4 regions of the Exiguobacterium sp. ZWU0009 genome follow, and region 3 is predicted to be linked to each of the others. Evidence: predicted binding sites of a transcription regulator. Region 3 holds the regulator's gene; each other region holds the start of a gene.
What was found. The regulator Rex, encoded in region 3, represses fermentation and respiration genes when NADH is low (regulators of the CRP and FNR family bind a similar motif). The targets are predictions, from matches to a motif close to TTGTGAAATATTTCACAA.
Positions count from the first base shown of each region.

Region 1: L985_RS11470 (cytochrome ubiquinol oxidase subunit I) is a predicted target of Rex. The motif match lies at 5,386-5,403, and genes of this name have one in related genera.
Region 2: pflB (formate C-acetyltransferase) is a predicted target of Rex. The motif match lies at 5,498-5,515, and genes of this name have one in related genera.
Region 4: L985_RS03120 (formate/nitrite transporter family protein) is a predicted target of Rex. The motif match lies at 2,833-2,850, and genes of this name have one in related genera.

Region 1 covers NZ_CP018057.1:2,171,362-2,179,321, reverse strand. Annotated here, with positions in the region: gene L985_RS11505 (hypothetical protein) at 1-15, shown strand, start outside; gene L985_RS11500 (BsuPI-related putative proteinase inhibitor) at 96-542, shown strand; gene nadE (ammonia-dependent NAD(+) synthetase) at 576-1,394, shown strand; gene L985_RS11490 (FAD-dependent oxidoreductase) at 1,510-2,781, shown strand; gene L985_RS11485 (disulfide bond formation protein B) at 2,840-3,235, opposite strand; gene L985_RS11480 (transcriptional regulator CcpC) at 3,301-4,191, shown strand; gene L985_RS11475 (N-acetyldiaminopimelate deacetylase) at 4,175-5,287, shown strand; gene L985_RS11470 (cytochrome ubiquinol oxidase subunit I) at 5,522-6,919, shown strand; gene L985_RS11465 (cytochrome d ubiquinol oxidase subunit II) at 6,932-7,954, shown strand.
Region 2 covers NZ_CP018057.1:657,878-665,837, forward strand. Annotated here, with positions in the region: gene rsgA (ribosome small subunit-dependent GTPase A) at 1-361, shown strand, start outside; gene abc-f (ribosomal protection-like ABC-F family protein) at 433-2,133, opposite strand; gene pflA (pyruvate formate-lyase-activating protein) at 2,408-3,127, opposite strand; gene pflB (formate C-acetyltransferase) at 3,162-5,411, opposite strand; gene L985_RS03410 (hypothetical protein) at 5,751-6,179, shown strand; gene L985_RS03415 (DEAD/DEAH box helicase) at 6,208-7,380, shown strand; gene L985_RS03420 (hypothetical protein) at 7,377-7,960, shown strand, end outside.
Region 3 covers NZ_CP018057.1:2,985,984-2,993,943, reverse strand. Annotated here, with positions in the region: gene tsaD (tRNA (adenosine(37)-N6)-threonylcarbamoyltransferase complex transferase subunit TsaD) at 1-71, shown strand, start outside; gene L985_RS15435 (hypothetical protein) at 100-669, shown strand; gene L985_RS15430 (haloacid dehalogenase type II) at 717-1,376, opposite strand; gene L985_RS15425 (flavodoxin) at 1,445-1,900, opposite strand; gene L985_RS15420 (winged helix-turn-helix transcriptional regulator) at 2,006-2,326, opposite strand; gene L985_RS15415 (DoxX family protein) at 2,510-2,908, shown strand; gene L985_RS15410 (flavin reductase family protein) at 2,928-3,521, shown strand; gene L985_RS15405 (hypothetical protein) at 3,667-4,089, opposite strand; gene L985_RS15400 (ATP-binding cassette domain-containing protein) at 4,089-5,990, opposite strand; gene L985_RS15395 (redox-sensing transcriptional repressor Rex) at 6,158-6,817, shown strand; gene L985_RS15390 (twin-arginine translocase TatA/TatE family subunit) at 6,817-7,014, shown strand; gene tatC (twin-arginine translocase subunit TatC) at 7,022-7,801, shown strand; tRNA gene L985_RS15380 (tRNA-Ala) at 7,907-7,960, shown strand, end outside.
Region 4 covers NZ_CP018057.1:599,104-607,063, reverse strand. Annotated here, with positions in the region: gene murB (UDP-N-acetylmuramate dehydrogenase) at 1-142, shown strand, start outside; gene L985_RS03130 (aminopeptidase) at 198-1,421, opposite strand; gene L985_RS03125 (YkvA family protein) at 1,520-1,939, shown strand; gene L985_RS03120 (formate/nitrite transporter family protein) at 1,976-2,812, opposite strand; gene L985_RS03115 (hypothetical protein) at 2,996-3,598, opposite strand; gene L985_RS03110 (YitT family protein) at 3,737-4,603, shown strand; gene L985_RS03105 (CHASE3 domain-containing protein) at 4,797-5,435, shown strand; gene L985_RS03100 (ArsR/SmtB family transcription factor) at 5,481-5,849, opposite strand; gene L985_RS03095 (hypothetical protein) at 5,905-6,348, opposite strand; gene thiE (thiamine phosphate synthase) at 6,360-6,998, opposite strand; gene thiM (hydroxyethylthiazole kinase) at 6,988-7,755, opposite strand; gene thiD (bifunctional hydroxymethylpyrimidine kinase/phosphomethylpyrimidine kinase) at 7,736-7,960, opposite strand, start outside.

The DNA.
Region 1 (7,960 bases), 810 kb from region 3:
TTACCTGTGGCATAAGCGGATAAACGTGCGAGAGAGGAGAATCCTCTCTCGCTTTTTTTTGTGATAAAATTAATAAAGATAAAAGGAGGGATGAGATGAAACGTCTCGTTTTCATTCTGCTACTGCTTACTGTTTGTTTAGCAGGTTGCCAAGAAAAGAAACAACAGGCAACAACAACCACGAACGAACCGATTCAGATCGCAGTCAAAACGACCAAGCAGGACGACATGATGCAATTAGACATATCTTTAACGAATCCAAATGATCATAGTGTGAACGTGACGTATCCTTCCTCACAACGTTTTCAGGCTCAATTGATTGATGCGAAACAACACGTAACGTATGATTTTGAGAAAGAACAAGTTTTCACGCAAGCGATTGAAAAGGATACGTTCACGAAACGTGAAACGAAACAGTATACGGTTGAATTACCAATCTCCTCTTTAGGTGATAGCACGGAAGTTCGCGTATCGACAATCCGTCAATTCAAGGGAGCAAGTGCAAAACAAACGACGGATCGACAAATGATTGATTCAAAATGACGATCAACACAATGTGAAGGAGTGAAGTGATTCATGCAACAAGAAATCATCCAAGTAACAGGAGTAAAGCCTGTCATTGATCCAGCACAAGAAGTAAGCGAGCGGGTAGGCTTCTTGAAGGCGTATCTCAAGCATACTGGAGCAAAAGGATTCGTATTGGGCATTTCAGGGGGACAAGATTCTTCGCTCGCAGGTCGTCTATGCCAACTGGCAGTTGAAGAGTTGCGAAAAGAAGAGGGGAAAGATGTCGCATTTTATGCGGTCCGCTTGCCTTACGGGGAACAACAAGATGAAGCAGACGCACAGACAGCCTTGACGTTCATTCAACCGGATCATTCGCTTCGTGTGAACATTAAACCAGCAGTCGAAGCATCGATGCAGGCGTTCAAAGAAGCGACAGGTGCAGAACTCTCCGACTTTAGTAAAGGAAATACGAAAGCGCGGGAGCGAATGAAAAGCCAGTATGATTTAGCCGCTCATTATGGCTGCTTAGTCGTTGGAACGGATCATGCAGCTGAATTCGTGACAGGATTCTACACGAAACATGGTGATGGTGCATGTGATCTGACGCCATTGACGGGACTGAATAAACGGCAAGGGAAACAACTCTTACGTTACTTGAACGCACCAGAAGTCTTGATTGAAAAAGTTCCGACAGCAGATCTTGAAGAAAACCGTCCGGCACTACCAGACGAAGTCGCACTCGGAATGACATACGAAGAAATTGATGATTACTTGGAAGGTAAGACGATTTCAGAAGCAAGTCAAGAAAAGTTAGAGACGCAGTATAAACGTGTTGGGCATAAGCATCATATGCCGGTCTCACCACTCGATGAATGGTGGAGAGCATAATCAAGAATAAGGAGGCGTGATTTCATGATTGAAATCGCGTCTTTTTTCATGTTCTTCGATTCTTCTTCAATCGTTATGGGAAAAGAAAAGAAATGACGATTGAGGAGGCGGGAGTATGACGATTGGTATCATAGGTGGAGGATTATCCGGCTTGACGGCAGCGGCATTATTCGCAAAACAAGGAACACCGGTCACGCTTTGGGATGCTGGATTACTTGGAGGACGTGCCACCTCTCAAACCGTAAAAGGGTTTACGTTTAATTACGGTGCTCATGCGATTTATGGACGCGATCAATCGATTCTTCGCAAATTAACGAAACAGCTCGGTATCGAAGTGACGTGGTTAGATTTCTCAGCGAGTCGTGCGAAATATGAGTTTTCAGGTCATTTGACGGCAGTTCCTGCGAATGCCTGGGGATTACTAAAAACAGAAGTCATCGAAGGAACGAACAAAGTACGTTTCACATGGGAGATCATTAAAACGATTTTACGAGTCGAACGAGGGGATCCGCTACAATCGATCGGACAATGGTTAAAAACAGAACGAGTCGATGAACAAGTGGCACAGTTGATGCTTGATTTGGCATCAACGAACTTTTTTACGGCAGAACCGGAAAAAATCCCGTCAGACGTCTATTTCGAGTATTATCAAAAACTTTTTCGGACGCGAAAGCCTGTCTCATACATCGAAGGTGGGTGGCAAGGGTTAGTACAGGAGTTGGAACGGATCATCCTAGAGAATCGTGGAGAGATCTTGAAAAAAACAAAAATAACAGCAGTCGAATCGACTATGACAGGATTCTTAGTCCGTGATCGAAAGAAACAAGAATGGAACGTCGAACGGATTATCTTTGCCGTACCACCGCGTGAAATTTTAAAAATGGCGACCCCAACTGTCATTCAACGATTTGTTACACCGTATGCGAGTCATGAACCAGTAGAAGTATTCGTGTATGATCTTGGACTTCACCCGTATATTCAAACACCGTATTCATACATCTACGACCGTTCGCATCGAGCGTTCATCACGGATTTATCGCATTATGATACAAGTCTTGCACCGAAGGATGGTCAAGTCCTTCAAGCAATCGCCTATCTTGAACACGATCGACTTGATGATCCCGATTATATTGGACATGTCCGAACGGGAATCGAACAGATGCTTGACGTTCATTTTGCAGATTGGAGACAACGTATCGTCGCAGAACGAACGATCAAACGAGCAGTCGTACAAGAAATCAAATGGAAAATGGGGCAAACGCCACTTGCGACTCACATTCCGGATCATGCAGGTGTCGCTTTCGTCGGGGACTGGTGTGAAGGTACGGGACAACTCTCAGAGCTTGCGTTCTCAAGCGCCGTCAGCGTCTTCAATCGCTGGACGTGATGTACGATACAAATAAGGAGAAGCTCAAATAGCTTCTCCTAATTTGTATCGTGTTGTCTTACGCTTCATTGTTTGAACGTGCTGGATAGAACGCTAGTACTAAGAGTAATGTAAAGGCAATAAGACTCATCATCGGAATCGTCAAGAAGCCAAAATAGTTGACCCATTTAATGAGACAGCCACTCGTACATAACGCTTCGCCATCGGGTAAGCGCTCAAGGATGACGTGGTACAAGGCGACACCAAAGCCGGCAAGCACATACAGGCGGACGAAGAGCGGATCAATCGTTTTCGACCGGAATAGCGAGATGAGCAAATAAAAGGCTGTCGTATACATGAATAGTCGTTGCCACCAACAGAGCGGGCAGGGAATGAATCCGCGAATTTCACTGAAATAGAGACTGCCAAGCGTTGCAATCGTTGAGATGATGAACATAAAATGATAGCGTGTCATATGTATCGTCCTTTCTAACGTGTTAAACTAATGCCATCTTATATCATGAGGAGTCGAATCTCACATTGCAAGTGTCGGAAATGGAAATGTTGATCACCTTATCGGAAGAATTGAATATGAGGCGCGCTGCTGAACGATTATTCGTCTCGCAACCTGCACTTAGTCAACGTCTCGTTGCGATTGAAAGACGCTGGGGAACAAAATTATTCATTCGTTCATCGCGTGGGTTAAGCATCACACCACAAGGAGAAAAAGTAATCGGTCTCGCAAAAGAGATGAATCGGAAGGAACTCGAGTTAAAAAGTGAATTGACAGCAGAAGAAGGTGCCGTTTATGGGACGCTTCGGATTGCCGTCGCTTCCATCATGGGGCAATACTGGCTCCCGCGTGTCTTAAAACGATTCGTTGAGCGTTATCCGCATGTCCGTGTCCAGCTTGTCACGGGTTGGTCGAGTGAGATGATGCGTCATATGTTAGAGGAACATTTTCATATCGGGATCATTCGTGGAAACCCGGACTGGAAAGGTGTCAAAGAACGTCTTTTCTCGGATCCGCTCTATTTAGTCGATAGTGAGCTGACGTCGATTGAACAATTGCGCGTGACGGATCGACCGTTCATCCAGTTCAAGAGTGATTCGACATACTACCAAGAAATTTTAGAGTGGTGGCAAGATCGGTTCGCAAGCCCCCCCTCTCGGACGCTGGTCGTCGATCAAATCGAGACATGCAAGCAGATGGCTCTACATGGAATTGGATTTGCGATTTTACCCGAGTCGACGATCCAGCAATCAAATGAAGTCATGCAGCTTCCGTTAAAAACATCGTCCGGAAAGATATTAAAGCGAGATACATGGATCTTGTCTACGGAATCGATGCTTGAGCTGAAACAAGTTCAAGCATTTTGGGACATCGTAAAAGAAGAAGGAGGAAGTCAGTCAGATGGAATACGCCATTGAAATGCGGCGCGCGCTTCATAAAATACCAGAACCAGGGTTCAAGGAATTTAAGACGCAAGCTTTTATATTGGAACAAATTCGTGCTTATCCACCAGATCGTGTCACGTATGACACGTTTGAAACGGGTGTTTTCGTTCGAGTGAAAGGATTGACTGGGAATCGGACGATTGGGTACCGGGCAGACATTGATGGGTTACCGATCGAAGAAGCGACAGGTCTTCCATTTTGCTCGGAACATCCAGGCTTCATGCATGCCTGTGGTCACGATATGCACACGTCGATTGCGTTAGGATTAATGAAACGAATCATTGAATTGCCGGTCATGGATGATGTCGTCTTTTTATTCCAACCAGCGGAAGAAGGTCCGGGCGGGGCAGAACCGATGATTAAAAGTCCGTTGTTTGAAAAATATCGTCCAAGTGAGATGTATGGTCTTCATGTCGCACCGGAATATCCAGTCGGTACGATTGCGAGCCGTCCTGGCGTCTTGTTCGCGAGTGCTCGAGAAGTCCATATCACGATCTATGGTCAAAGTGGTCACGCGGCATTTCCTCATTTGACGATTGATACAGTCGTTGCGCAAGCAGCCTTGATCATGCAATTGCAAACAATCGTCAGCCGATCCATCAATCCGATGAACTGTAGCGTCATCACGATCGGAAAGGTCGATGCTGGGATTCGGGAAAACGTCATCGCCGGTAGAGCTGTTCTTGACGGAACGATGCGCGCACTCAATGGAGAAGACATGGAAAAACTGGAACGACGCGTTCGTGACATCATCCGGGGAATCGAAGCTTCGTTCGGCGTCAAGATTGATCTACAATTCGGAAATCGTTATTACGAGGTCGTCAATGACCGACACATCGTTGATAAATTCTCATCATTCGTCAAGATGAATGCGAACTACATCGAATGTGATGCAGCAATGACAGGAGAAGACTTTGGATTCATGTTGAAGGAAATTCCAGGAATGATGTTTTGGCTCGGAGTCGATAATCCGACATCTGGACTTCATCAACCAACTTTGAATCCAGATGAATCCGCAATTCCATTTGTGATTGATTTACTCGACCATTATTTCCGAGAATATGTTTAAAAAGTTTTATGAAATAATGAAGGACATACTGCTTTCCCTTTCGAAATCAAGAATGGGAAAGCTTTTTATATATGTAAGAATAGGAGTTTTCGAACATTTTGTGAAAAAAATCACGTGCACATGTGAACAATTTGTTACATCAAACATTATAAACAGACATAAAGGGTTATGTTCTCTATGATACGGTTATAGACCATATAGAGAAGTATGTTTTAGGAAGAGGGGGCTATATACATGTTCAATGATCCCGTATTGCTCAGTCGATTGTTGACAGGGCTCACATTAGCGTTTCACATTATATTCGCGACGATTGGCGTCGGGGTACCGCTCATGGTACTCGCAGCTGAATTCATCGGTCTGAAACGCAAAGATCCGGATTATATTTTATTAGCAAGACGGTGGACGCGTGGATACGTCGTTACCGTCGCAGTCGGTGTCGTGACAGGGACGGCAATTGGATTGCAATTATCACTACTTTGGCCGTCACTCATGCAAGTGGCTGGTCAAACGATCGCATTACCGCTATTCATGGAAACATTCGCATTCTTCTTTGAAGCGATTTTCCTCGGTATTTATCTGTACACGTGGGATCGGTTCAAAAACCCATGGTTACACTGGTTGATCGGGATTCCGGTCGTCATTGGTGCGACAGCATCAGCATTCTTCATTACGACGGTCAACTCTTTCATGAACTCACCAGAAGGGTTTAAGATCGTCAACGGAACGCTAACGCAAATCGAACCATTAAAAGCAATGTTCAATACAGCAACACCTACAAAAGCAACACACGTCATCGTATCGGCTTATTTAACAGTCGCATTCATCTTGGCGGCAATCGCGGCGTTCCACTTACTCCGCAAAAAAACACTCTCAGCAGCGGAGACGGCTTATCATAAAAAAGCTCTTCGTCTCACTGTCATGGCCGGTTTGATTTTTGCCTTCTCGACGGCACTTGTCGGAGATTTCTCAGGGAAATACTTGGCAAAATACCAGCCAGAAAAACTTGCAGCTGCTGAATGGCATTTTGAAACGACAAGTGAAGCCGAGTTGATCTTTGGTGGGATACTTGATCAGCAAGAAGACGGCAGTTATGAAATTAAGGGAGCCGTCAAAATCCCATATGCACTTTCAATTCTTGCAGGTGGAGCTCCAGATACAGAAGTTATTGGTCTAAATGAGTTTGCTAAAGAAGATCAAGCACCGCTGATCGTTCACTATTTCTTCGATATCATGGTCTCGATTGGTATGTATTTGGCTGCCATCTCTGCGTTGTTCATCTTGGCATTCCGTTTGAAAAAATTGAATCCGTATAATAAATGGATTTTAAGAGGTGTCTTCATCGGTGGACCTCTAGCGATGATTTCAATTGAAGCAGGTTGGATGTACGCTGAAATTGGTCGCCAACCTTGGACACTTTACGGCATCATGCGGACTGCAGATGCGGCGACGACGTCAACTGCTGTTGGTCCGATGTTGATTCTATTCAGTGCCTTGTACTTGATGCTTGGTACGATTTGTACAGTCGTATTATTACGGATGTTCAAGAAAAACCCGGTTGGTAAAGAACTTCAAGAACTTGCTGAAAACCACCACGCGCGTGGGGAAGCTATGTTCGTGGATGATAACAAGTAAGGAGGGAACGATTTGGACGTTCAAACACTAGGAATTACGGTCCTTTGGACTTTCCTGTACGGATATCTCATCGTTGCCTCAATTGACTTCGGTGCTGGATTTTATGCCTTTTATTCAAAATATACGAAGCGGGATCATTTAACGAATCGATTGATTCTTCGTTATCTCTCACCAGTGTGGGAGGTAACGAACGTCTTCTTCGTATTCTTCTTCGTCGGACTAGTCGGGTTCTTCCCGGATACCGCTTATTATTTCGGTACGGCACTGCTTGTGCCAGCCTCAATCGTTCTTGTATTGATTGCAATTCGCGGTAGCTTCTATGCATTTGCCAATTATGGATCAAACGACAGCATGTTCTATACGTTCTTATATGGAGCAACTGGTCTATTGATTCCGGCGGCGATGTCAACGACATTGACGATCAGTCAAGGTGGTTTTATTCGTAAAACGAATGAAACAGTCGAGTTTTTAGGAACAAAATTATTTACGAACTTTTACTCTTGGTCGGTCGTAGCACTCGCTATCGTATCCGTCCTCTATATCAGTGCGATGTTCCTTTTGTTCTACGCAGATAAAGCGAAGGATGAAGGGGCTACTCCGCTAATTCGTAAATGGGCACTCTTCTGGAGTGGTCCGACGATTCTTGTCTGTGCACTCGTCTTCTTTGGATTGAAAAATCAAGCGGCATGGCACTATGAGAACATCTTAAACGGGAACTGGTGGTGGTTCGCTGCTAGTTTCATCTTCTTCCTCGTTGCGGTAACACTCGTCTACATGAAGAAGAATTACGGAATTGCCTTCGTCGCGGTCATGTTACAGTATGGAGTGGCATGGTTTGGTTACGGTTATACGCACTTACCATATATCTTGTATCCATATATCGATATCAACAAAGCGGTCGTTAACGAAACAATGGCTTCCGCACTCGTCGTTGTCTTCATCTTCGGACTCTTACTCTTGATTCCGGCGTTGTACTTGATTTTACGACTCTTCTTGTTCGATAACGATTATGTACGTGGGAAATCCTCAAAATAATGGATG
Region 2 (7,960 bases), 920 kb from region 3:
CGAACTGAAACGACTATCGAACGGTCTATTGCTTGTTGATACACCGGGGATGAGAGAATTGGCCTTATGGGATGGAAGTGACGGTTTATCGTCGACTTTTTCCGATATTGAGGAGCTTGCTGAAAACTGTCGTTTCCGAGACTGTGAACATGAAAAGGAACCGGGCTGTGCCGTTCGGACAGCTTTAGAAGATGGTACACTAACTGCTGAGCGCTGGAACAGCTTCGTCAAGCTAAAACGAGAAATCGCTTATGCGGAACGCAAGCAAAATGTGGCGTTGCAGGCGGCAGAGAAGGAAAAGTGGAAAAAAATCCACAAGCAGGCCCAAGCGCATACGAAAGTGAAGTATCAAAAGCGATAATACGACTGAAATATGAAAAGCATCTGCAACGGAAAAAGGAGTCTCTTTTTCTATGCAGATGCTTTTTCTCGTTATTCTTTTGAAAGTGATTCATTCGTTTCTGTATTGAACGGAACGTTACCCGTCAAAGCATCAAGACGGTGTAAGTCGGATTGAATCGCTTCAGGGTCACTTCGGCGAGCGTTTCGTACCGTGGCAGTTCCGACCGAATGATCGTTGAATCCAGTCGTTAAATCAAACGTCCGATTCGACAGCCGATCGGTGAAATAGCGATCGTGAGAGACGAAGAGGAGCTCACCAGGGAAGACATCGAGAGCGGCTTCGATTTGTTCACGAGTCGCAAGATCCAAATAGTTCGTTGGCTCGTCGAGAATAAGCAAGTGAGCACCAGAAAAATACAGGCGTAAGAAAGCGATCCGACATTTCTCGCCCATACTAGCGTCGGAAATCGACCGGTAAACATCATCGCGACGGAATAAAAAACAGGCGAGCAACGTCCGAGCGTCCGTTTCACTCATTGTGCCATACTCAAGTAATGCCTCTAACAACGTACCAGATGTCGGTAAGTGGGAAAGGGCTTGTGAAAAATAGTCAGTCTTCAATCGAGGATGACGGATTACATTCCCTTGATTAGGGACATACTCGCCCTCGATGAGACGCAGTAAGGTCGATTTCCCGCTTCCATTCGGTCCGATGACAGCAATTCGGTCGCCACGTTCTACCGTAAACGAAACATCGTTTAGGATTAGTGTTGTCTCATGCATGAATGAGACACGTTCGAACGAAATCAGTCGTTTCGCACGAATCGCTTCATGTTCGAATGCGACGTGAACAGTCGGTGCAACCTGTGGTTTTTGTACACGATCCTCGAGTAGACGCTCGAGTTGCTGCTCTTTTGCCTTGACCTTCGTCGCATGTTTAGCAGCCTTCTTTTTCGCATAGGGATCCCGTTCACTCGCTTGATTCGTGGCTTTTTGATGCCATTGCCGGTATCCTTGAATCATGCGTGTCAGCTCTTTACGTGTACGTTCTTGTTTTTCATACGCTCGTTGTTGCGACAGAACTTGATGTTCTTTTTGTTCTTTATAGGACTGGTAGTTTCCGCTGTATCGCGTTGCCCCTGATTCGGATAATTCAATGACGGCATCAGCCGTTGCGTCGATGAAGAATCGTTCGTGTGAGACGTAGAGAATCGAGGTCCGTGACATGTTGACCCATTCCGTGAGCCACTCGAGTGTCTCTTGATCCAGATGATTCGTCGGTTCATCGAGAATGATGAAATCAGGTCGTGACAGAAGCAGACAGGCAAGTTGGAGGCGCGTCTGTTCACCGCCGCTTAAACTGGATGCATTATGTGTCCAGAGCGCTTCCTCTAATTTGACTTCTTTTAAGACGCGTGCTGCATCTGCTTCAAGCGAGAAGGCGTCCTGATCGAGTGCTTGTTGATAGATCGTCAAGTCACCATTCATGGCATTAGCGCGAAGTTGATAACGAACCGCATCCGCTCGTTTGACGACATCAAGAACGGTGTGATCGCCCGCTACGAAGTGTTGTGATAGTAGACCGAGTTTTTTGTAATGACGCTTGATCGAACCGTCAGTCGGCTGAAGTTGGTCAGCGATCAAGTGTAACAGTGTCGTTTTTCCGATGCCGTTCGGACCGATTAAGGCGACATGTTCACCGGTATGAATATGAAAAGAAACGTCCGAGAAAAGACGTCGTTCGTCGTAGTCCATCGATAGGTGTTGGATCGTAAGTGTTTCAGTAGGCATAAAAGCAGCTCCTTTAGTGTTCATTTCCGATAAGATGAAATGAAAAACACACCATCCGAAGCGAGCGGATGGTGTGCCGGAGTGTAACTCAAAGAAGGTGCTGGCCAGAGGTTGGTCACACCGAAAAAGAGCAGACTCGTAGCGTCAGACATCCGCAACTGCATTGCGAAAGAGATGATTTCATTCATCAAGCGACGTGTACGAGTGATTGCTTCATTTCGGTGTTGTACCTCCTGTTCATAGTCTATGACGTCATTGTAACAAAATGGAAACGTTAACACAAGTACGATTCAAGTAGGGTTTGCGCATTATCCGTTTCTTCTGGTGAAGGGGGAAGCACATCAGTTAACGGATATGCAAGACCGAGGTTTTCCCACTTATAGACACCGAGTTGATGATACGGGAGTACTTCGACGCGTTCGACGTTTCCGAGCGTCCGGATGAACTCGCCGGTCTGACGGAGGAAATGTTCCGACATCGTAATACCTGGAACGAGGACGTGACGAATCCAGACGGGAATGTTTCGCTCGGCTAGGCGTTTTGCGAAAGCGAGTGTATTGGCGTTACTCCGTCCAGTCAATACACGACAAGCAGCATCGTCGATATGTTTGATATCGAGCAGTACCAGATCCGTCGCATCGAGAATGGCGTCGATGTTTTTCGGGACGACGGATCCCGCGGTATCGATGACCGTATGCAGTCCATGTCGTTTTGCTTCTGTTAAAGCAGCCTCCAAGAATTCTGGCTGAGCGAGCGGTTCACCTCCAGAGAAGGTGATTCCGCCACCCGTTGCCTCGAAAAAGGAGCGATAGCTGATCGCTTCTTTTACGACTTCGTCTGCTGAGACACGCCGTCCGCAACCGAACTCCCATGTATCCACGTTATGACAGTATTGACACCGTAATGGACATCCTTGCGTAAAGACGATGAATCGAATGCCAGGACCATCGACTGTTCCACATGATTCAACGGAATGGATCATACCATAGGTCATCTTGCTCACTTCCTTTCACATACTACACATCATTTTAGAGAGAACCGTGGAACGTTCGATTAATGACATCGATCTGTTGTTCGCGCGTCAGTTTAATGAAGTTCACGGCATAACCGGATACCCGAATCGTTAACTGCGGATATTGTTCTGGATGCTCCATAGCATCGAGTAACGTCTCACGGTCAAAGACGTTGACATTCAAATGGTGTCCTTTTGAAGTCGTACCACCCATATATCCGTCAAGTAATCCGACCGTATTGCGAATACGTGTGGTCTCATCCTTACCAAGTGCTTTTGGCACGATCGAGAACGTGTAGGAGATACCGTCGAGCGCATGCTCATATGGTAATTTTCCGACAGATGTCAGTGCGGCGACAGCTCCTCTAGTGTCACGTCCGTGCATCGGGTTAGCACCCGGTGCAAATGGTTCACCCGCACGGCGTCCATCTGGCGTATTTCCTGTCTTTTTACCGTAGACGACGTTTGAAGTGATCGTTAGGACAGACTGTGTCGGAAGCGCATTGCGATACGTTGGATGTTTACGGATTTTCTCCATGAACAGCGTCACGAGATCAACTGCCATCTGATCGACCCGTTCATCGTTATTTCCGAACTTCGGAAACTCGCCTTCGATCTTGAAATCAACTGCAATCCCATCCGCATCTCGGATCGGACGGACTGTTGCGTAACGGATGGCGGATAGACTGTCAGCGACGACCGATAAACCAGCGATACCGCATGCCATCGTCCGTAAGATTTCCGGATCGTGTAACGCCATCTCAATCCGTTCGTAACTGTATTTATCATGCATGTAATGGATGACATTCAGTGTGTTAACGTACAGTTCTGCGAGCCAATCGAGTTGACGATCATAAGCCGCCATGACGGTTTCGTAATCGAGTACTTCATCAAGCATCAATGGACTTGCGGGGGCGACTTGAATTTTGAGCTTCTCGTCCATTCCGCCATTAATTGTATAGAGTAATGCTTTTGCCAGGTTTGCTCGCGCACCGAAGAACTGCATCTGTTTCCCAATCTTCATCGCGGAGACACAACAAGCGATGCCGTAATCATCTCCATAAACCGGTAACATCAAATCATCGTTTTCATATTGAATCGAGCTTGAAACGATCGACATCTTCGCACAGAATTCCTTGAATCCGCGTGGAAGCTGAGTAGACCAGAGAACGGTTAGATTCGGTTCCGGTGCCGGACCAAGTGTCGAGAGTGTGTGTAAGAAGCGGAATGAACTTTTCGTGACGTTTGATCGCCCATCTTCACTCATTCCACCAATGGATTCCGTTACCCACGTCGGGTCACCCGAGAAGAGATCATTATAGTCCGGTGTCCGTAAGAATTTGACGATCCGAAGCTTCATGACGAAATGATCGACGAGTTCTTGTGCAGTCTCTTCCGTCAAGCGACCAGCCGCAAGATCACGTTCGACATAAATATCAAGGAACGTCGAGACTCGACCGAGTGACATGGCTGCCCCGTTTTGCTCCTTGATGGCAGCAAGATAGGCAAGATAGACCCACTGGAATGCTTCTTGTGCTGTTTCTGCAGGGCGGGAGAGATCGAAACCATAACGAGCTCCAAGCTCGGTCAATTCCGTTAATGCGCGCAACTGTTCATTCATCTCTTCACGGTCGCGAATCATCGATTCAGATAAGAATCCGCCACGTGCCTTTAAATCCTTCTTACGTTCTTCGATCAAGCGTGCCGTTCCGTACAAAGCAACACGACGATAGTCACCGATGATCCGTCCGCGACCATAAGCATCAGGTAATCCGGTGATAATGCCGGCTTTACGTGCAGCGCGCATCTCAGGGGTATAGGCATCGAAAACCCCTTGGTTATGTGTCTTCCGGTACTCGCTGAAAGTTTTCGTGACGGTCTCGTCTGCTTCAAAGCCATACGCAGCTAGGGCATCATTCACCATCCGAATCCCACCGTTCGGATGAATCGAACGTTTAAACGGTTCGTCAGTCTGTAAGCCAACGATTTTTTCAAGTGAGCGATTCAGATACCCTGCATCATGCGAGAGGATCGTTGATGGTGTTTTAGCATCGACGGCATACACACCACCACGTTGTCGTTCTTCATTCGTCAGCTGTAGAATTTGTTGCCAAAGCCGTTCCGTTGCTTGCGTCGGACCGACTAAAAAGTGATCATCTCCTGTATATTCCGTGCGATTGAGTCGGATGAAGTCTGCGACATCGATCGTCTTTACCCATTCACCAGACGTAAAGTTCGTCCAAGCACTCGTTTTTTCTAATAACATGGATACCACTCCTTTAATATTGAGCTAATCATCAGTTCCTTATGTGAATAGTGTAACAAAAGGAAGGGCTGATTCCCTTTACGTTCATGTGAATGTTTTAACAAGTGAACAAACGTTGATATGACGGGCTTTCTTTATTTCTGTATTCATATGAAAATAGTTTTAAAAAAACAGTTTTAGATTGCTAATTCAAGGTTTTTTGGAAACTGTATGAGTTGTTTTGAAAAAGATTCACTAGAACAGTTGAAACTGTGAGGAATGTCACGCTACGGTGCCTTGTATTTTTAAGACGTATCGTTGACAATGAAAAAGGGAATATAGAACGTGGAGGTGTGCCAAATGGAGTATGTATCATTAACACAACAAGGAGAGTATCAGTCAGGAGACTGGGTCTCGCTGAAAATCGGATCGGACGGTTCAACGCGAACGGGAATGATCACGGAATTCGAAAATGATGGATTCTGGATTCGGTTTGAAGACGATTTTGATTATGAAGACTTTATCGGCTATGATGAATCGTATTGGATTGCGCTTGTTCGTCGTCCGGTTGACGTAAAAGCGACGTATGCGAGTCTTGCGGAGTACCCGGCACTCGCTGCAGAATTACAGGATCGTGTCATCCAAGGGTTCGAAATTTTAGAAGAAGAAGCCGGTGAAAGCGAGATTCGATTCCACATTCGATTGCTCGACGCAGGAAATGAATATACACAGACATTACGGGGATACCGTGATGCATCAGGAGATCATGTCGAATACGTAACGGCATGATGGAATTAAGAGAGTAGGAGAAATCGTTATGAATTTTACAAAACCATTTTTACAGGAAGCATGGGAACGCGCACGCTTTACGGAGTTGATGCCTGTTCAAGAACAAGCGATTCCGTTGTTGCGCGAAGGAAAAGATGTCCTGGCGGAAGCGCCGACAGGAACAGGGAAGACGCTTGCCTATGTCATTCCAGCTTTAGAAAAGATTGAAGTAGAAGAACCACACGTGCAAGTCGTGATCACGGCACCAACACGGGAACTCGTCATGCAAATTCATCAAGTCATTCAATTGTTTGCTCAAGGAAGTGGGATCAAATCCGGTGCATTCATTGGTGGAGTTGAATTAAAACGGCAATATGAACGATTGAAGAAAAAACCGCAAATCATCGTCGGAACACCTGGGCGTCTCGTTGAGTTGATTGATTCGAAGAAGTTGAAGATGCATAAGGTGAAATTGATCGTCTTGGACGAAGCGGATCAAATCTATGAGAGTGGTATGAGTGACTCGGCGACGCGGATCGCAAACAGTGCACTACGCGATCGACAACTGGCATTCGTCTCAGCTACATTACCGGAACGGACAGCAGAATGGGGACGGACGCTTGCGAATAATCCTGAGACAATTCGGGTTGAGCGTGCCGTCAGCACACAAGTGACATTTGGTTATTTGGAGACTTCACGTCGTCAGAAGCCGGAATTGTTACGTCGTCTGGCGAACATGCAAGGATCAAAAGTGCTGACATTCATTAATAACCGCTCCTTCCTCGGACCATTGAATGGCGAGTTGAGTAAATTTTCATTGAAATACCGGATTTTAGACGCTGAAAAAGGAAAACGAGAGCGGATGGAGACATTGCGTTCTTATAAAAAAGGAGAGTTTCCGTTACTCGTTACGACAGGTCTTGCGGCACGTGGTTTAGATATCGAAGCAGTCACGCATGTCGTCCATTATGATTTACCGGAGTCGCTTGACGATTTCGTACACCGTTCAGGTCGGACGGGACGTGGAAATGCGAATGGAATGGTACTTGCTCTTGTTACGGATCAAGACTTAAAACACTTAAAAACACTTGCGAAGCAAATGGGCGTCGAGATGGAAGCAATGGAAATTTACCGTGGGGAAGTCATTCCAAAACGTGAATTCACAGCACCTCAGACGATTAAACGACCGGCTACTCCTCACCGGAAAGGGCGATCGAAATGAAGAACGATCGAAAAGTAATTCCGTTTCCGACGACGGTTTCTGAAGCGGAAATGAATGCAGCCTTGAAGAAGATGTATCAAGAAGCAGCGACAGCACGTAGTACGGATTGGGTCGCTTTCATTGAAGAGATTGCGACGGAGGGACGTTGGTATTTAAAAGATGCTGAATTGTTCCGGGACTTATTCGTAGATTGGGCAATCTTCTATGAAACGGATGATCAAGGAAAAACGCCGCATGGTCGTTTTCTTGAGCAGGTCAAAGAAGAGTTATCGCCTAGTCTCTATCGTGCCTTGCGTGGATTAGCGGACCCGATGCCCTCACTGTTTCAAGTCGAGGCGGATGGTGTCGTTGATTTGATGTCAAAACAGACGTATCAAACAGATTTGTCTGAGATTGAAGTCGAACCAGGTGATTTGTTGATTGGAAAACTGCTCTACATTTCTGGGAAATGGCGCTTTGCGATTGCCTATATGAAAGTAGCGCGCGCACTGGTACCAGAAGTCCTCGCCTTGTTGACAGATTTCGTGGATGAAGTAGGAGAAGACGCGTTGCTTCGCCAGTACCCTGAATTTTGTGCGGA
Region 3 (7,960 bases):
TTCATCCATATCGCGCATTACGCCATTCGACACTTGCCATGAATGCAGAACCTGGGCTAGATTTAAAGTAAGGAATCCGAACAACTTGGGGGAAATGGAATGAAAAAAGTCATCATCGCATTGTTAGCGGTACTGGTCATCGTCGCAATCGGACTTCAGGTCCGAGAAATCGTCAACGCATACCAAGTCGCCTATAAGGAAGAACTCGTACCCGATAAGAAAGCGGTCGAGACGAACACGAAACAACGTCCACTTTACGAAATCGGACGTGCCGAAGGAGAAAAGACCCGGATTCAAAAGTTATATGCTTTTGATCAGACAGTCAATGGTAAGCTCAGTAACGTCGTCATCGTCGATCGAAAGTATGGTTTAACGAACAAGGCGAGTGATGATTATTTCATGATTGCTTCCGGAACACCGGTGACGGATCAAGAGAAGAAATCGTTCGAACCAATGATTAAAAAGATGGATGCAGAACAAGTCCAAGCCGAGGTGATCTCGAAGCACGAGGTGACGGCTGTTGAGAACAATAAAAAGCGGACGTTGACGTTATTTAAGGTCTTCTATAAAGATACGGATCAAAACGAATACCTCTTCTTCATTGAAAAAGAAGGCGGTCTGAAACTTGATCTATTCAAGAAGGGTTACTCACGTCTTTCGAATTACTAAAGCCATAACAACAGCGGATTCCTAAATAGGAGTCCGCTGTTGTTCGTTCATTGCCATTCAGTAATACCCGTTAAGTCATCATAGATGCGATCGGGATCGAGATTCAATTCCTCGACCGGAAGTCCATTTCGATTGATCCATGCCGTTTTAAAACCGAAACTCTTCGCACCGGTGATGTCCCAACCGTTCGAGGACATGAATAAAATCTCCTCGCGTTTTAGACCGAGCGTGTTTAATGCATGCATATAGGATGCAGGTGCTGGCTTATACTGTTTGATATCATCGACACTGACAAGATGTTCGAATCGATCGGCTAAGCCTGACTGCTCAATCAGCGGATCGAGCATATCATGGGAACCATTCGAGAAGACGACTAGGCGCTTATCTGCCATCGTCTCGAGAACGGAGCTGACTTCGGGATATACATCAAGTATCAGGTACGTCTCCATTAAGGTCGTGATTTGTTCCTCAGTCACATGGAGCTTCAGTTCGAGTAACGTGTAGCGGAGCGCATCCTGTGTCACTTGGCTGAACGGCACATATTGTCCGTTCAATTGCCGGAGGAAAGAGTACTCCAGTTGTTTCTCCCGCCAGCGTTTACTGATTGCCTCTCCGTGCCCCGGATAAAGCTCTTCGGCTTGTTCTTTGACGGAATGGACATCGAATAATGTACCGTAGACGTCAAAGACGAGTGCTTGAATCGTCATAAAACATTCATCTCACTTTCATAGAGTCTGTTTTAACGATTCCCTTACAGTAAGGATTCAAACGAACCTTAGGAACGGACCTGTTGTAAAAAGCGATGAAATGTCTGTGCGAATGCACGACAAGCGGCCTGTTTCTCCGGGGTATTCGGATCAAACTCGATCTTCAAGCCATCCGTGACGATGGTCGCCCTAGCTTCTTTTAATGCGTCTTCGATCAAATCAACGGCTGCGCAGTACTTCGGATAATCAAGATCCCCCGAGCCAAAAGCAGCAGCCGGCATCCCGTTTAAGGATTGTTCCCGGAGCTCCTCAACGAAATCTTCTGCTTCATATGGTAAATCACCGTCACCCCATGTATATGAGCCGAGTAATAAACCATCAAAACGTGATAGATCCTCCCCGACGAATTGATCCAATTCTGTGATCGTCACGTTGACATCGTGTTGCTCGAGCTCACGTTGAATGATCGAGACGATATCTTCCGTATTACCGGACATGCTGACGAATCCAATCGCGATATGCATGCATCTTCCTCCTTTCGGTGTACTTCTCTACTTTAATTGATAATGATTATCAATGTCAAAGAGCATATAAAAAAGCACCTTCCGAAGAAGATGCTTTTTTATATATTAGTCTTGTAGTTCGGCCCATTCCTCAATGGAACGAATGACCGGTTCGAGTTGACGCCCTTTGTCGGTCAAACTGTATTGAATCTTAATCGGACGATCGGGAATGACAGTCCGGATGACGATGCCTTCCGCTTCGAGCTCCTTCATACGTTCCGTGAGCATACGACCTGATAATTCGGGAATGGCATCTTGAATCTCATTGAAACGACATGTCTTCGTCAACAAGTGACGTAAAATCAGACCTGTCCATTTCTTACCTAAGATTTCAAATGCATGTTCGACTTTGGGACAAAGAGCCGGTTGGATTGCGACTTCTTCCATCAGCACTCATCCTTTCTATAGTTGTAGTATACCCGCTTCTGCTAAAAAAATCGAATCATTTTACTTAATGTAACAAAAAGAACTAAAACAAATCTATTTACTTTTAGTAAGTGATAAGATATAGTCTGTTTATTGAGTTACTTAAAGTAACTAAAAAACATTAGGTAAAAGGAGAAGAGAGAAATGATGGATACAGGACTTTTAATTATTCGTTTAATCATCGGCTTAACGTTCGCTGCACACGGGACACAAAAATTATTTGGTTGGTTCGGTGGACACGGAATCGCTGGAACAGGCGGTTGGTTCGAATCAATCGGCATGAAACCAGGGAAGGCACTCGCGATTACGGCAGGTCTTGCTGAATTGATCGGCGGCTTATTGTTCGCAGGAGGCGTATTCCTCTGGATTGCCGCGCTCCTCATCATCGGATCAATGCTTGTCGCGATCGTTAAAGTACACGGTGCGAATGGTTACTGGGTGACGCAGAACGGGTACGAATACAACATGGCATTGATCGTCATCGCCCTTGGTGTAGCGATGATCGGTGCTGGAGATTATTCACTCGCTGCACTCATCGGGTGAAGAAAAAGGTGGGTCATTCATGAAGTTCGAGGCATCAACGCTTAGTGCAAAAGATAATTACAAATTACTGATCGGAAGCATCATTCCGCGTCCGATTGCTTTCGTGACGACGCAAGGAGAAGACGGGACGGTCAACGCCGCACCATTTTCGTTCTTTACGGTCGCATCAAGCAGTCCACCACAACTGGTGATTGCCGTACAACGGACGGATCAGGGTCAGAAGGATACGGCACGCAACATCCTTGCGAAACAAAGTTATGTCATCCATATCGTCAGCGAAGAAATCGTCGAGGCTGTGAATGAAACAGCTGCGCCACTTGCGTATGGTGAAAGTGAGCTCGAACGGACGGATTTAACACTTGTCGATAGCGACGCGATTGATGTACCCGGAATCGCGGAAGCGAAAATCCGGTTCGAGATGCGCTTGACGCAACACGTTGAGCTGGAAGGTGCCGATCTTTTGATCGGAGAAGTACTGCGTTACCACGTTGCGGATGAACTCGTCGAGTCGTTCCGGATTGATGCGGCAGGTTTGAAGGCTGTCGCTCGTTTAGCGGGGAATGATTATGCGACGATAGGGAAGACGTTTACGATTGCCCGACCTACCAAATGATACAGGCGTGAATGTTTGATTCATTATACGATCCATATTAACGACGAACGTTTCGACTCAAACAAAAAGGAGTGGAGAGACTGGACTAGCTACCGGAATCTCCACTCTATTTTTCATGTTGTTCATCTGATTAATCGATCGGACTTCAAGGTTGTGGATCAATTTCGTTTGAAGAGGCTTCAAGACCATGACGTTTACTGTACTGATAGCCATCGAGCAAATAAAAGACGATCGCGAGTGCCCAAATGCCGACACAGCTGATTAAGAAAGCGGTGAGCGGGAAGACACTACCGTAATACGATAAGATCAACGGGTCATTGAGTTCGACGAATAGCTGTGTCGTCAGGAGCGTACAGCATAATCCCGAAAGTAAACTGACGAAAAGACCACTCCATGTTTGGATGACGAGACCGATCATACAAGAAATCAGGAGGAACAAAGGAAGCGCAGCATTAAAAGCATCCGGTCGGATGAAGGTCGACACGTAGTCCGCATACATCGGTACGAAATAAAGAATGCCGGATAGCAGTCCTTGAATCAAGTTGATGAAAAAGCTTTTCGTCCGCATCAGTGTTGGTTCTCCCATCGTTCCATCAATTCGAGTAGATCGACATCAATCTGATCACGTTCTGCTGAAAGAGCCGTTGCTTTCGGAATATCGTTGAAGACTTCTGGTTCACAAAGCAACTGTTCAATTTCTGCCGAACGCTGTTCGAGCCGCTCGATGTCTTGTTCGAGCTGTTCGATTTGCTGACGACGCTTGCGTTCTTCTTTCTGTGCTTCCTTGTCGATTGTCTTCGACGCCGTGACTTTTGCGGCTTTTGCTTCCTCCGCTTCAAGACGCGCAATCTCTTCTTGCTCCGCCTTCTTCTCCGTGTAGTACGAATAATCACCGAGGTATTCCGTCACGCCCGCTTCACTCATCTCAATAACGCGTGTCGCGATCCGGTCGATGAAGTAACGGTCGTGAGAGACAAATAACAGCGTTCCTTCGTAGTCGACGAGGGCGTTTTCGAGGACCATCTTCGAATCCAAATCCAAGTGGTTCGTCGGCTCATCGAGGACGAGGACATTCGTCTTCCGGAGTTTCAGTTTTGCGAGTGCGAGACGTCCGCGTTCGCCACCGGATAACTCATGGACGATCTTGAAGACATCGTCACCGCTAAACAAGAATTGCCCGAGGACAGAACGGACTTCTTGTTCACGCATTAGTGGCCATTCGTTCCAAATCTCATCGATGACACGGTTCCGGTCATTGAGTTCCGCCTGCTCTTGATCGTAATATCCGATCGAGACGCCGGTACCGAACCGGAAATCACCGAATAGGGGGCGTAAGCGACCGACGAGAACTTTCAAGAGCGTCGACTTTCCGATTCCGTTTGGTCCGACGAGTGCCAGTGATTCGCCGCGTTGCAAGCGGAACGTGATGTCTTTTGAGACAGCTTCTTCGTAACCGATCGCCAGTTGATTGACTTGAAGAACATCGTTCCCGCTCTGTTTTTCAATTGGGAAGGACAGGACCGTGCTACGTTCATCCCCATCTGGTCGGTCGAGTCGGTCGACCTTCTCGAGCCGTTTCCGGACACTTTGGGCACGTTTTGTCGTCGTCGCCCGGGCGATGTTGCGTTGAATGAAGTCCTGCATCTTTGCGATTTCTTCTTGTTGCTGTTCGAACTGTTTCATTTCTTGATCGTACAAGGCCGCTTTTTGTTCCAAGTACTTCGTGTAGTTCCCGGTGAACTTACGACAGACATTGCGCGACAGCTCATAGACGACATTGACGACTTGGTCGAGGAAGTACCGGTCGTGTGAGACGATCAGGACGGCGCCACGATAACCGCCGAGGTAACTTTCGAGCCAAGCGAGTGTATCGATATCAAGGTGGTTGGTCGGCTCATCAAGAATGAGGAGCTCTGGTGCTTGCAGAAGCATCTTCGCTAAGGCGAGTCGTGTTCGTTGACCACCGGATAATGTCTGAATCCGGCGCGAGTAATCATCCGGATAAAAGCGCATGCCGTGCAAAACGGAGCGGATATTCGCTTCGAACTGATAACCACCGGCTTCTGAGAAGTCGTGTTGCGCTTGATCGTACGTCTTCAAGAGACGATCGTAAGCGACCGGGTCGTTCAAGATATGCTCCATGCCCATTTCGATTTCCATCCGGCGCAGTGTCCGTTCTTGTTCCTGGAGATGTTCGAAGACGGTCAGCATCTCGTTCCAGATCGTCTCATTCGATTCGAGACCACTGTCTTGTGCGAGATAACCGATTTTGACATCCTTGCCTTTCATGATGTCACCCGAGTCATGACTGAGTTCACCAGCGATGATTTTGAGCAAGGTCGATTTACCGGCACCGTTTCGTCCGACGAGCGCAATCCGATCTCGCTCTTGTACTTCCAGTTTGATATTTTCTAAAATCGGCTCGACGCCGAATGATTTCGAGAGTTGATTGACTTGTAAGAGTATCATTTCCATCCATCCTTCCACCCTTTAGTCTATCACGAACAAAAGCGCGAGGTCCTGCGGAATATATTATTTGTGACTCTATGTGAAGTGGTTTACAATCAAGGAGAGTAGAAAGCTTTTTGCAAAGATTTGGGTGCCACGATGGATGTGGCCGAAGGGGGAACTGCAGGATGAATGGACCAGACACAAAAATTCCACAAGCGACAGCAAAACGGTTGCCGCTATATTATCGCTTCATCCAAAGTTTATACAATTCAGGCAAGCTCCGCGTCTCTTCTGCTGAGTTAAGCGAGGCGGTGAAGGTTGATTCAGCAACGATTCGTCGCGATTTTTCCTACTTTGGGGCATTAGGGAAGAAGGGGTATGGATATAACGTTCAACATCTCTTAACGTTTTTCCGCAAAACCTTGAATCAAGATGAGGTGACGAATGTTGCCTTAATCGGGGTCGGTCATCTCGGAACAGCGTTTGCAAATTATAACTTTTTAAAGAATAATAGTACTCGGATAGTCGTTGCGTTTGATGCGGACGAAGAGAAGGTCGGAACAACAACGCATGACGTTCCAATCTATCATGTTTCGGACATGAAAGAACAAATCGAAGCGAATCAGGTCGATGTTGCCATCTTGACGGTTCCATCCCAGTTCGCGCAGTCAGTAGCGGATGAGTTAGTCGAGTATGGTGTGACAGGCATCCTGAACTTTACGCCAGCGCGGTTGAACGTGCCGGCGAGCGTCCGGGTCCATCACATCGATTTATCGATCGAGTTGCAGTCGTTAGTTTATTTCATGAAGCATTATTCGCAATCAGCTGAAGGAGTGAAATCATAATGGAAAACCTTATTCCGCTCACACTAGGTATCGGACCTGCAAGCATCGGATTGATCGCGGTCGTCGCGTTGATCATCTTCGGACCGAAGAAGTTACCAGAATTCGGACGTGCTGCTGGTCAGACATTGAAAGAGTTCAAGAATGCCACGAACGGCATCATGGACGACGATAAAAAGGACGAACCGAAAGAGAAGTGATTGAATCATGACGGTTGATCAAGAGCAAAGCATGACGTCGCACCTTGACGAACTCCGAAAGCGGATCGTCTGGTCGCTTATCATCGTCGTCGTCCTGTTCGCTGTCGCATTTCCGCTCGTCCGACCGCTCGTCCGCTTCTTGCAAGCAGACTTAAAAGAGCTCGGTATCGGTTTGAATGCCTTCAACGTCGCCGATCCTTTAATGTTGTATTTGAATCTTGCGTTCATTATTGCGCTGATTTTAGCGTCACCGTTCTGGATGTATCAACTCTGGGCATTCGTCCGACCAGGACTTTATGACAAGGAGCAAAAAGCGACATTGACGTATATTCCGGTCATCTTCTTTCTGTTTTTGGCTGGAGTAGCCTTCTCGTATTTCTGGTTGCTTCCCTTCTTGCTTGAAGTCTCAACGGATCTCGGGAAAGAGCTCGGAATCGAACAAGTCATCGGAGTGGAGAACTACTTCAGTTTCTTAATCCGATTGACGATGCCGTTCGGTCTTCTTTTCCAATTGCCGGTCGTGACGATGTTCCTGACACGTCTGGGTCTCGTGACGCCATATTTCATGCGAAAGAATCGGAAATATGCGTACTTTGCGCTGTTCGTCGTTGCGGCATTGATCGCACCGCCGGACGTGACGTCACACTTGATGATCTCGGTTCCATTGTTCGTTCTCTATGAGATCAGCATCTTGATTTCTGCGCGAACGTACAAAAAGGTCTTGATCCTCGAGCAACAGGCAGAGCTTGAACGACAGGCGGATTTGATGCGTGAATTGAATAAATGAATCGTGAATTCCTTCCGACGATTTTTGGAAGGAATTCTTTTTTATGAAAGCGTTATTTTTATATTGATAAAGCAGTTAGTGATACGTATACTAAAGATAATTCATGGGGGCTTAGCTCAGCTGGGAGAGCGTTTGGCTGGCAGCCAAAAGGTCGTCGGT
Region 4 (7,960 bases), 860 kb from region 3:
ACACGCTGGCTTCATCGTCAACGTCGAGAATGCATCAGCATCCGACTATATCGCGCTCATTCGTCATGTCCAAGAAACCGTTCAAGAAAAATTCGGTATCTTACTTGAGACAGAAGTGAAAATCATCGGTGAAGAAGCATAATCAATCATTTTACGAAAAAGGTGAGCTCCGTATTCGGACTCACCTTTTTGTTCGTTTAGATCGACCAGTTTCCGTCACGCATGACTGATTCACGCGTTCCGTCTGCAAGTTCTCCTTCAATCGATAGATCCGCGGATCCAATCATGAAGTCGACATGCGTCATCGAGTCGTTTGCACCCTGTGCTTCTAGTTCTTCTGCTGAAAGGCTTGGACCATTTTCGAGACATGTCGAGTACGCACGACCAATCGCTAAGTGGCATGAAGCATTTTCATCGAACAATGTATTATAGAATAGGATACCCGAGTCAGAAATCGGCGAACGGTGTGGTACGAGCGCAACTTCTCCGAGATAACGTGCACCTTCATCAAGTGAAATCAAGTCATCTAATGCTTCTTGACCCTGTTTTGCTTCCGCTTTAACGATTTTTCCGTTCTCGAACCAGAGTGTGAACTCATCAATCAAGTTCCCACTATAGCTAAGTGGTTTTGTGCTCGAGACATGCCCGTTGACGCCTGTCTTTTTCGGTAACGTGAACACTTCTTCTGTCGGCAGATTCGCGATGAAATCAACACCATCTGCATTCGGACCACCGCCACCTAACCAAACGTGACGTTCTGGTAATTCGATTGATAATTCTGTTCCTGGGGCTGTGTAGTGCAATGTTTTGTATTTCTTCTCTGTCAGGAATTTTGCTTTTGAACGCAGATTTTGATCGTGATCCGCCCATGCAGTGACCGGATCCGCTTGATCGGCACGTGTTGCTTTTAAAATAGCTGACCAGAGCTCTTCAACTGGCTCACTTGAATCAGGGAATACTTTCTTCGCCCAGCTTTCAGAAGGTGCTGCTACGACACACCAGCTGACATTGTCACTCATGACGAACTTCCGCCAATTAGCGAGAGCGACACCGGCTGCTTTATTCGCACGTGCGATTCGACTTGAATCAACGCCATTCAATAAATCTGGATCTTCACTGACGACCGATAAGAACGCTGTCTTTTCCTCTGCCAGTTGGTCGTAACGTGCTTTTAACCAATCCGGGAACGTATCAAACGACTCTTCCGGTGCATCGAAATAACGGATTTTCGTCATCTCATCATCTGACCATTGTACGTATACTTGCGTAGCTCCTACTTCGTAGGCAACACGCGTGATTTCACGAACGAGCGGCAAATTTTCGATTCCTGCACGCACCTCGAGTTGTTGTCCTGGTTGTAGATTAATTCCAGTACGCACGGCTAAAGACGCGTATTGTTGTAATTCTGCTTGTGTCGGCATTATGTAATCCCCTTTCTTGTATCTTTATTTTCACGAAATAGTTGCAATTTTGCAAGAAATAAGGCGAAACTAGAAGGAGAATAGAAGGAGGCATCACCATGGAATTTACACCCGGAGATTTTAAATCGGCTTATACGTATTTTCACCGACAGGCACTCGACCTCGTTGGGGATGAAAAAGCACAACAAGAATTGTTAGTTCGAGCAGAAGTCGGACTTGCGCACTTGACGCAAGATATCGCGTCTACAGAAAGCTCGGACATCGAACGCGAGGCAGAACTCGTCCTTTATTTTCAATTAAAACAACTGCTTGAAATGCTTCGTGCTCTCTATCAGAAAAAATTTGAAATGCATGCGGAACAGGAACAATTGTTGTTGACGGCCGTTCTGTACTTCACGTCTCCTGTTGACGCCTTACCGGACGATAACGTCCTCGGGCTCTTCGATGATGCACAAATCGTCGAGACGATTTACGAAGAACTGGCTGCAGACGTCGATCGCTTTCAACATATGGAATGAATGAAAAAAGCAGCTGTCGCGACAGCTGCTTTTTGATTATGCATTTTGTTTCGAAGCAATATGAACAGGTGTCGTGGATTGACGTGATTCATCTACTTCTAATTTTTCTTTATTCAGCCACGTATAAATCATTCCCATGAAGACTGCTCCACCAATGATGTTACCGGCTAAAGCTGGCAACAGGTTATGCATCGCTCCGGCAAATGTGATCGTATCCGGATGTGGTACGACTAACGCAATGGAGAACAATGCCATATTGGCGATGACGTGATCAAATCCAGAAGCAAAGAATACTGCAACAAGTACCATCATCATCATGATTTGCGCCAACTCATTCTTCATATTCTTTGGAATGAAAATCGCTAAACAGACCATCCAGTTACAGAAGATTGCCCGCGTGAAGATTTCCCACGTCGTATGATGAATTTTCGTTTCCGATACCGCAAACAACCAATTGTTCATACCAAGCTCTTGTATGATTCCTGTTTGGGAAAAGAGTAGCGCAAACGCTAATCCTCCAAGTCCATTTCCGATTAGACAGATTAACCAGACCTTCATCGTATCCATCTTCGTCGTATAGCCGCGCATCGTCGCCGTCGTGAAATACATCGTATTTCCTGTAAACAGCTCTGCCCCACCGTAAACGATCAAGACAAGTGCCACTCCGAAGGTCAGTCCACCGACAAGTGTCGCAACAGGTGACTCCGCCATATATAGACCGTTAATTGCTTTTAAGGTAAAAATAATTGCAAATCCAATGAAAATCCCCGCTAGCATGGCACGAACTAAGTACTCGAGAGGACGCATTTGTAGCATGCGCGTCGACTTGATTGCTTTATTCCGTAATCCTTCTAATGCTTCTACCTCGTTCATCGTAGAAACCTCTCTTTCTTTTGTTCAACACTTCACAATGTTTGTTCATTTATTATCATACTTCCATCTTAAAAGATGTTCAAGTATTGAATAGACCTGTTTTATCGTTTTTATAAAAGAACGAGATGTAAACGATATCATTGTGTCGAGATTGTGAAAAATGCCTTTTCTTGCTTTATACAACTAATTAGTTTGAATTCGTAGTCGTGATGCGAAGCGTTCAAAGAAAGTATTTCGTCTTGATTCATCAAGCACATAGCCATCAATGACGACACGATTAAAGCGTCTAGAAGACGAAGTAGCTCGTTCGATATCGGTCGGAGTATAGGCGTCGAATGTTTTCCGGTCCATCGTAAAATCTGCACCTGAATACGGATCCGTGTAGTGAATTTCTAGGTCAGTTAAATCAGGAATCGTTGAAAATAAAACAAGCGTATGATGCATCAGAACTTTAGATAATCGAGCCTTTAAAAAATCCTGATTCACTTGTAGTGTCCCGGTATCGGTACCGATCCAAGCTTGTCGCTCTTTTCCTGTCACTTCATAGGCAAGACGTAACGATTCTCCTTCAACATCTACCTGTTTTAATTCTGATGAGAACGGAAGTTGTTCGGCTAGTTGACGAACCGCTACCGTATTCGTCATCGAGGCCCCCACTTGTCTCGCTACAAGATCACCATCATGCCAAATGGATGATTGATTTTTTTCATTGGGTTGTTCAAAAAGACGAATTCCAACTAGTATTCCTAAGCAGATACAACCAAGAATCCATAACATTTTCTTCATTTTCATCACCTTCCTAAAAAAACGTACCCTTTTTCATCTTTTTTTTCATAAGAAGGGTTGAAATTTTATGCATATGAGCGTACTCTTGCAGGCAGATACTCACAGAAGGAGGAGCATGAGGTCACTCATCATATTGCCATGACTACAACACACCCACAGAAAAAGAGAGTTGAAAAAATCAGTTTCTTAATCATTGGTACGTTGCTGTATTCCCTTTACATCAGCCTACTACTATCTCCAAATGATATCGGATCAGGTGGTATCATGGGGATCACGCTCATTATTCAAGAGCTCTTCCACACGCCAATCGGATTAACGCAATTGCTCTTAAACATTCCCCTCTTCCTTTTAGGTTTCCGTTTCCTGCGCAAACGATTCATGTTCTTATCTGGAATTATCGTCATTGCTTCTTCCTTTTTAATTGACTGGATTCCGACTCAAATCGTTCCGGAATCTCTAAATGATCCGCTCGTCGCTTCTATCTTTGCTGGTCTAGTTTCTGGTCTCGCAATGGCATTGATCTTCTTCGGTGGTGCTTCAACTGGAGGGCTTGATATTCTTGGAAAATTTTTCTTTGCTCGTTTTCATAACTGGCCACTTCCTCGTATATTTCTGATGCAAGATCTTGTCATCTACATCCTAGTATGGTGGGTCTTTGATCTTAAACATGTTATGTACGCTCTCATCATGAGCTTTGTTCGCGCCAAAGCCCTTCAGACGGTTTACAGTTTCTATTCTGCTTCTAAGCAATGTATTATCATTTGTGAGAAAGCAGATGAAATCAATGAAGTCATCACAAAAGAACTCGGACGTGGCGTCACGATTCTTGATGCACGTGGGGGATACTCCAACCGAACGAAAAAAATGGTCTATGTCGTCGTTCAAAATAACGAAATCGTCCGTTTGCAAGAAATCGTCTCTTCTGTCGAACCGAATGCATTCGTTACATTCTCGGAAATCCACACTGTCTTCGGCAATTACAAGGAACATTCGTATTCGTTTTAACACCAAGCGCAGCTTAGCTGTGCTTTTTTTATCTTCTTAAAACAGCTTCTCGTATTGCATCATCTTTCCTGCTTTTTTATTAGTATTATTCACTTTTTCAGTCATTATCCCTATTCAAAAAATAGACAGGCTTCACTTTTTTTACGATAGTAGTTAAGCTTATGACAAGTCTTTTATTTAAAGGAATGATTGCATGCACTCTCTTTGGCGTCAGCGTATTCTGCTGATTTTCTTGGTCAGCTTATTCGCCTCTATCCCGATCATCTATGCGTTATCCGGTTATCGGACGATTGCAACGATGACCGAGCAAATGAAGGATCATAATATACCTTTAATCAATCAGGTAGATCAGTTGGTCGAACACAATCGAGATCGTGCCAATGCGGTTCGTGGTCTCTTATTGTATGAAGATAATCGTTATATCGAACAATATTACTTTTCAACGTCTAAAATTCATGATTTGCGCAATAGTCTGAACCAATCGTCGACTACCCCAGGGACGATTAAAGATCTCCTTCGCCGCAACAATGTCTGGGAGTCCGAGATTGAACGCGTGTTTGTTGTCTATGAACGTCAAAGTCCAACAGCCGCAAAACGTCTTGCTAGACAGTCGACTCAGACGACTCAAACGATTCTCGAAGACTTATCCCGTGTGAAAGATGATTTGTATAAAACGCTTCAAGCCAAATTACAACAATCAGATTCTTTAATCGCTACATATAAATGGATGTGTCTTGCTCTCTCCATCCTGTCCTTTTTATTAATTAGTGCCACGGTCTTTTTCTTCCACCGCTTCGCTCCTAAGGGATCAGAACAATCGTCTTTAGAATAAACGAAAAGCGCAGCTTCGGCTGCGCTTTTCGTTTATTCTAAAGATTTATTCAGGCATTGCTTTTCCCTCTTGTACATGTTCCATCACCATATGCACAAGCGATGATACATGATGATCATCTAAGGAATAATAGACGACTTTTCCTTCTTTTCGGAACTTGACGAGTCCTTGTTTCAACAAAGACCGAAGATGATGCGACGCTGTCGCGATCGAACAGTCGACAGAGGCTGAGACATCACAAACGCATAGTTCTTCTTCGATCGTCAACGCATAAACGATTCGCAGTCGTGTCGCATCCGAAAGAATCTTAAATAGCTTTCCGATTTCAAGCGTCGGAATCGTATCCACGATTCGTCCGATTTCAGACGCACGCTGTTCGTCAATCGCAATCGTTTCACAACGGGGAATGTCCATGTCTGTCACCTCGTTTCTACCTATATTGCACCACGAGAAACGGGACATTGCAAGTTCAGCGCATTCGTCTGCGAATGAGCCAAAACACGAACCATCCTCCTACGTAATCTCCGATATCCCAGACAATTCGATTTTGGTCGACAGCGCGTACGCCGATATCAATGATTTTCGTGCTTTCTAATCGGTTCGTATAACGTTGACGAAGTCGCGTCGGAATCGGTAGACGAAGAAGTGCCCGGTAATAAATATCTAAATGAGTATGACCCCAAATTTCCGTCGCAATCGAGCTCGTTTTAATATACAACGGACGTTTGTAGCGTCTTTCATACTTTTCTTTCAATAAAAGGGCCATTTCATAGGAAACACGATTAGGACGCGGAAATAAGACTTTTCCTAGATGGTAGATCCCCTGATTATCGACTCGAATGATTTGTGGTTCTAACCGATATCGAATCCAATAGCCGCGAAAACGGATCGTCTGCCATTTCAATACAATCACCTCTGAACGGATTATACCCTGTTCTGAAGTGATTGATGCCATTCTCGCACAGCATCTGTCATTTGCTGCGCAGCGAGTTGTCGATCTTCTTTAGCGAAAATCTCTGAGATGACGGCATACCCTTCCAGCGGGATGGGCAGAGAGGAGACATTCGTTGCTGTGATTCCACCAATACCGATTAGAGGTAATCGTACGGCTTCCCGAATCGCCTGAAGCATCGTGTGCGACATGGAATCAGCGTCCGCTTTGGATAAAGTCGCAAATAGAGAACCCACCCCTAAATAAGAGGCTCCGTCTCGTTCTGCTTCAATCGCTTGTGCAACGGTTGCTACTGATACGCCAATCACAGCATCTGGTAAAAGGCGACGTGCTGCGGTTAAAGGAATGTCTTCTTGTCCGATATGCAAACCAGCTCCGGTGAGTAACGCGATATCAATCCGATCATTGATGATTAAAGGAACATCATAGCGATCCGTGAGTGTTTTCAACCGAACTGCCTGATCAAAGAATTCCTTTCCTTGCGCTGTTTTTTCCCGTAATTGCACGATTGTTGCACCACCTAAAATGGCTTCCTCAACGACCGTATCGATCGCGACTCCAGGATGGTACCGACGATCCGTCACTGCATAGATGGAGTAATCAATTGACACGTTCTGTCACCTCCACCAGGTCTTGCTCCGTCATAAGGCTGATGGCATTGAACAACTCTCGTTTAAAATCACCAAGACCTTGCGCGGAGGCTGCTTGTTCCCCTGCTTTTCCCATGACAAATGTCCCGTGGACAGCCGCCTCAAATGCCGTATATCCTGCACCGAGGAAGCTCGCAATCAAGGAGGCCGTCATACAGCCCGTACCCGTGATGTCTCCTAGACGCGGTGTTCCTACATGTAATTCCATTTCGCGCGTTCCATCCGTAATGTAGTCGTTCGGACCTGTCACGACGAGGACAGATTTGTGTTTGCGAGCGAATACGCGAATACTTTCTCGATCCATAATTGCATCTCCCGCAGCATCGACTCCCTTAGTTCGTCCGTCTTCCCCAAGTAACGTCTTGATTTCAGAAGCATTTCCTTTAATGACCGTACACCCGAGATCAATGAGTTCTTTGGAAAAAGCAGTACGTAATGTCGTTGCTCCTGCTCCTACGGGATCAAGAACGATTGGGACATTCAAACGTCCCGCTTCACGGACTGCGAGTCGTTGAGCTGCTTGCATGTCTGCATCGATCGTACCAATGTTTAAGACAAGAGCTTGCGCGAGTCTAACCATCTCTTCTACTTCACGAATGTCTTCTGCCATGACGGGGGATGCTCCAACAGCGAGTGTGACGTTTGCGCAGTCGTTGATCGTAACCGTGTTCGTCAGATGGTGAATGAGTGGTTTGTGTTCAAGAATGGTCGTAAACATGTGTATCCCTCCAAAGTGAATGAAAATGATGTGTCGGTCCAATACCTTGTCCGAGAGCAAATCCATGACGAATTGCCTCCGTGACATAGTTTTTCGCCTGTCGTACACTATCTTGTAAATCTTCTCCAAGCGCCATCCGCGCTGCAATCGCTGCGGATAAGGTACAACCAGTACCATGAGTATGTTGATTGTCTAATCGTTCCGA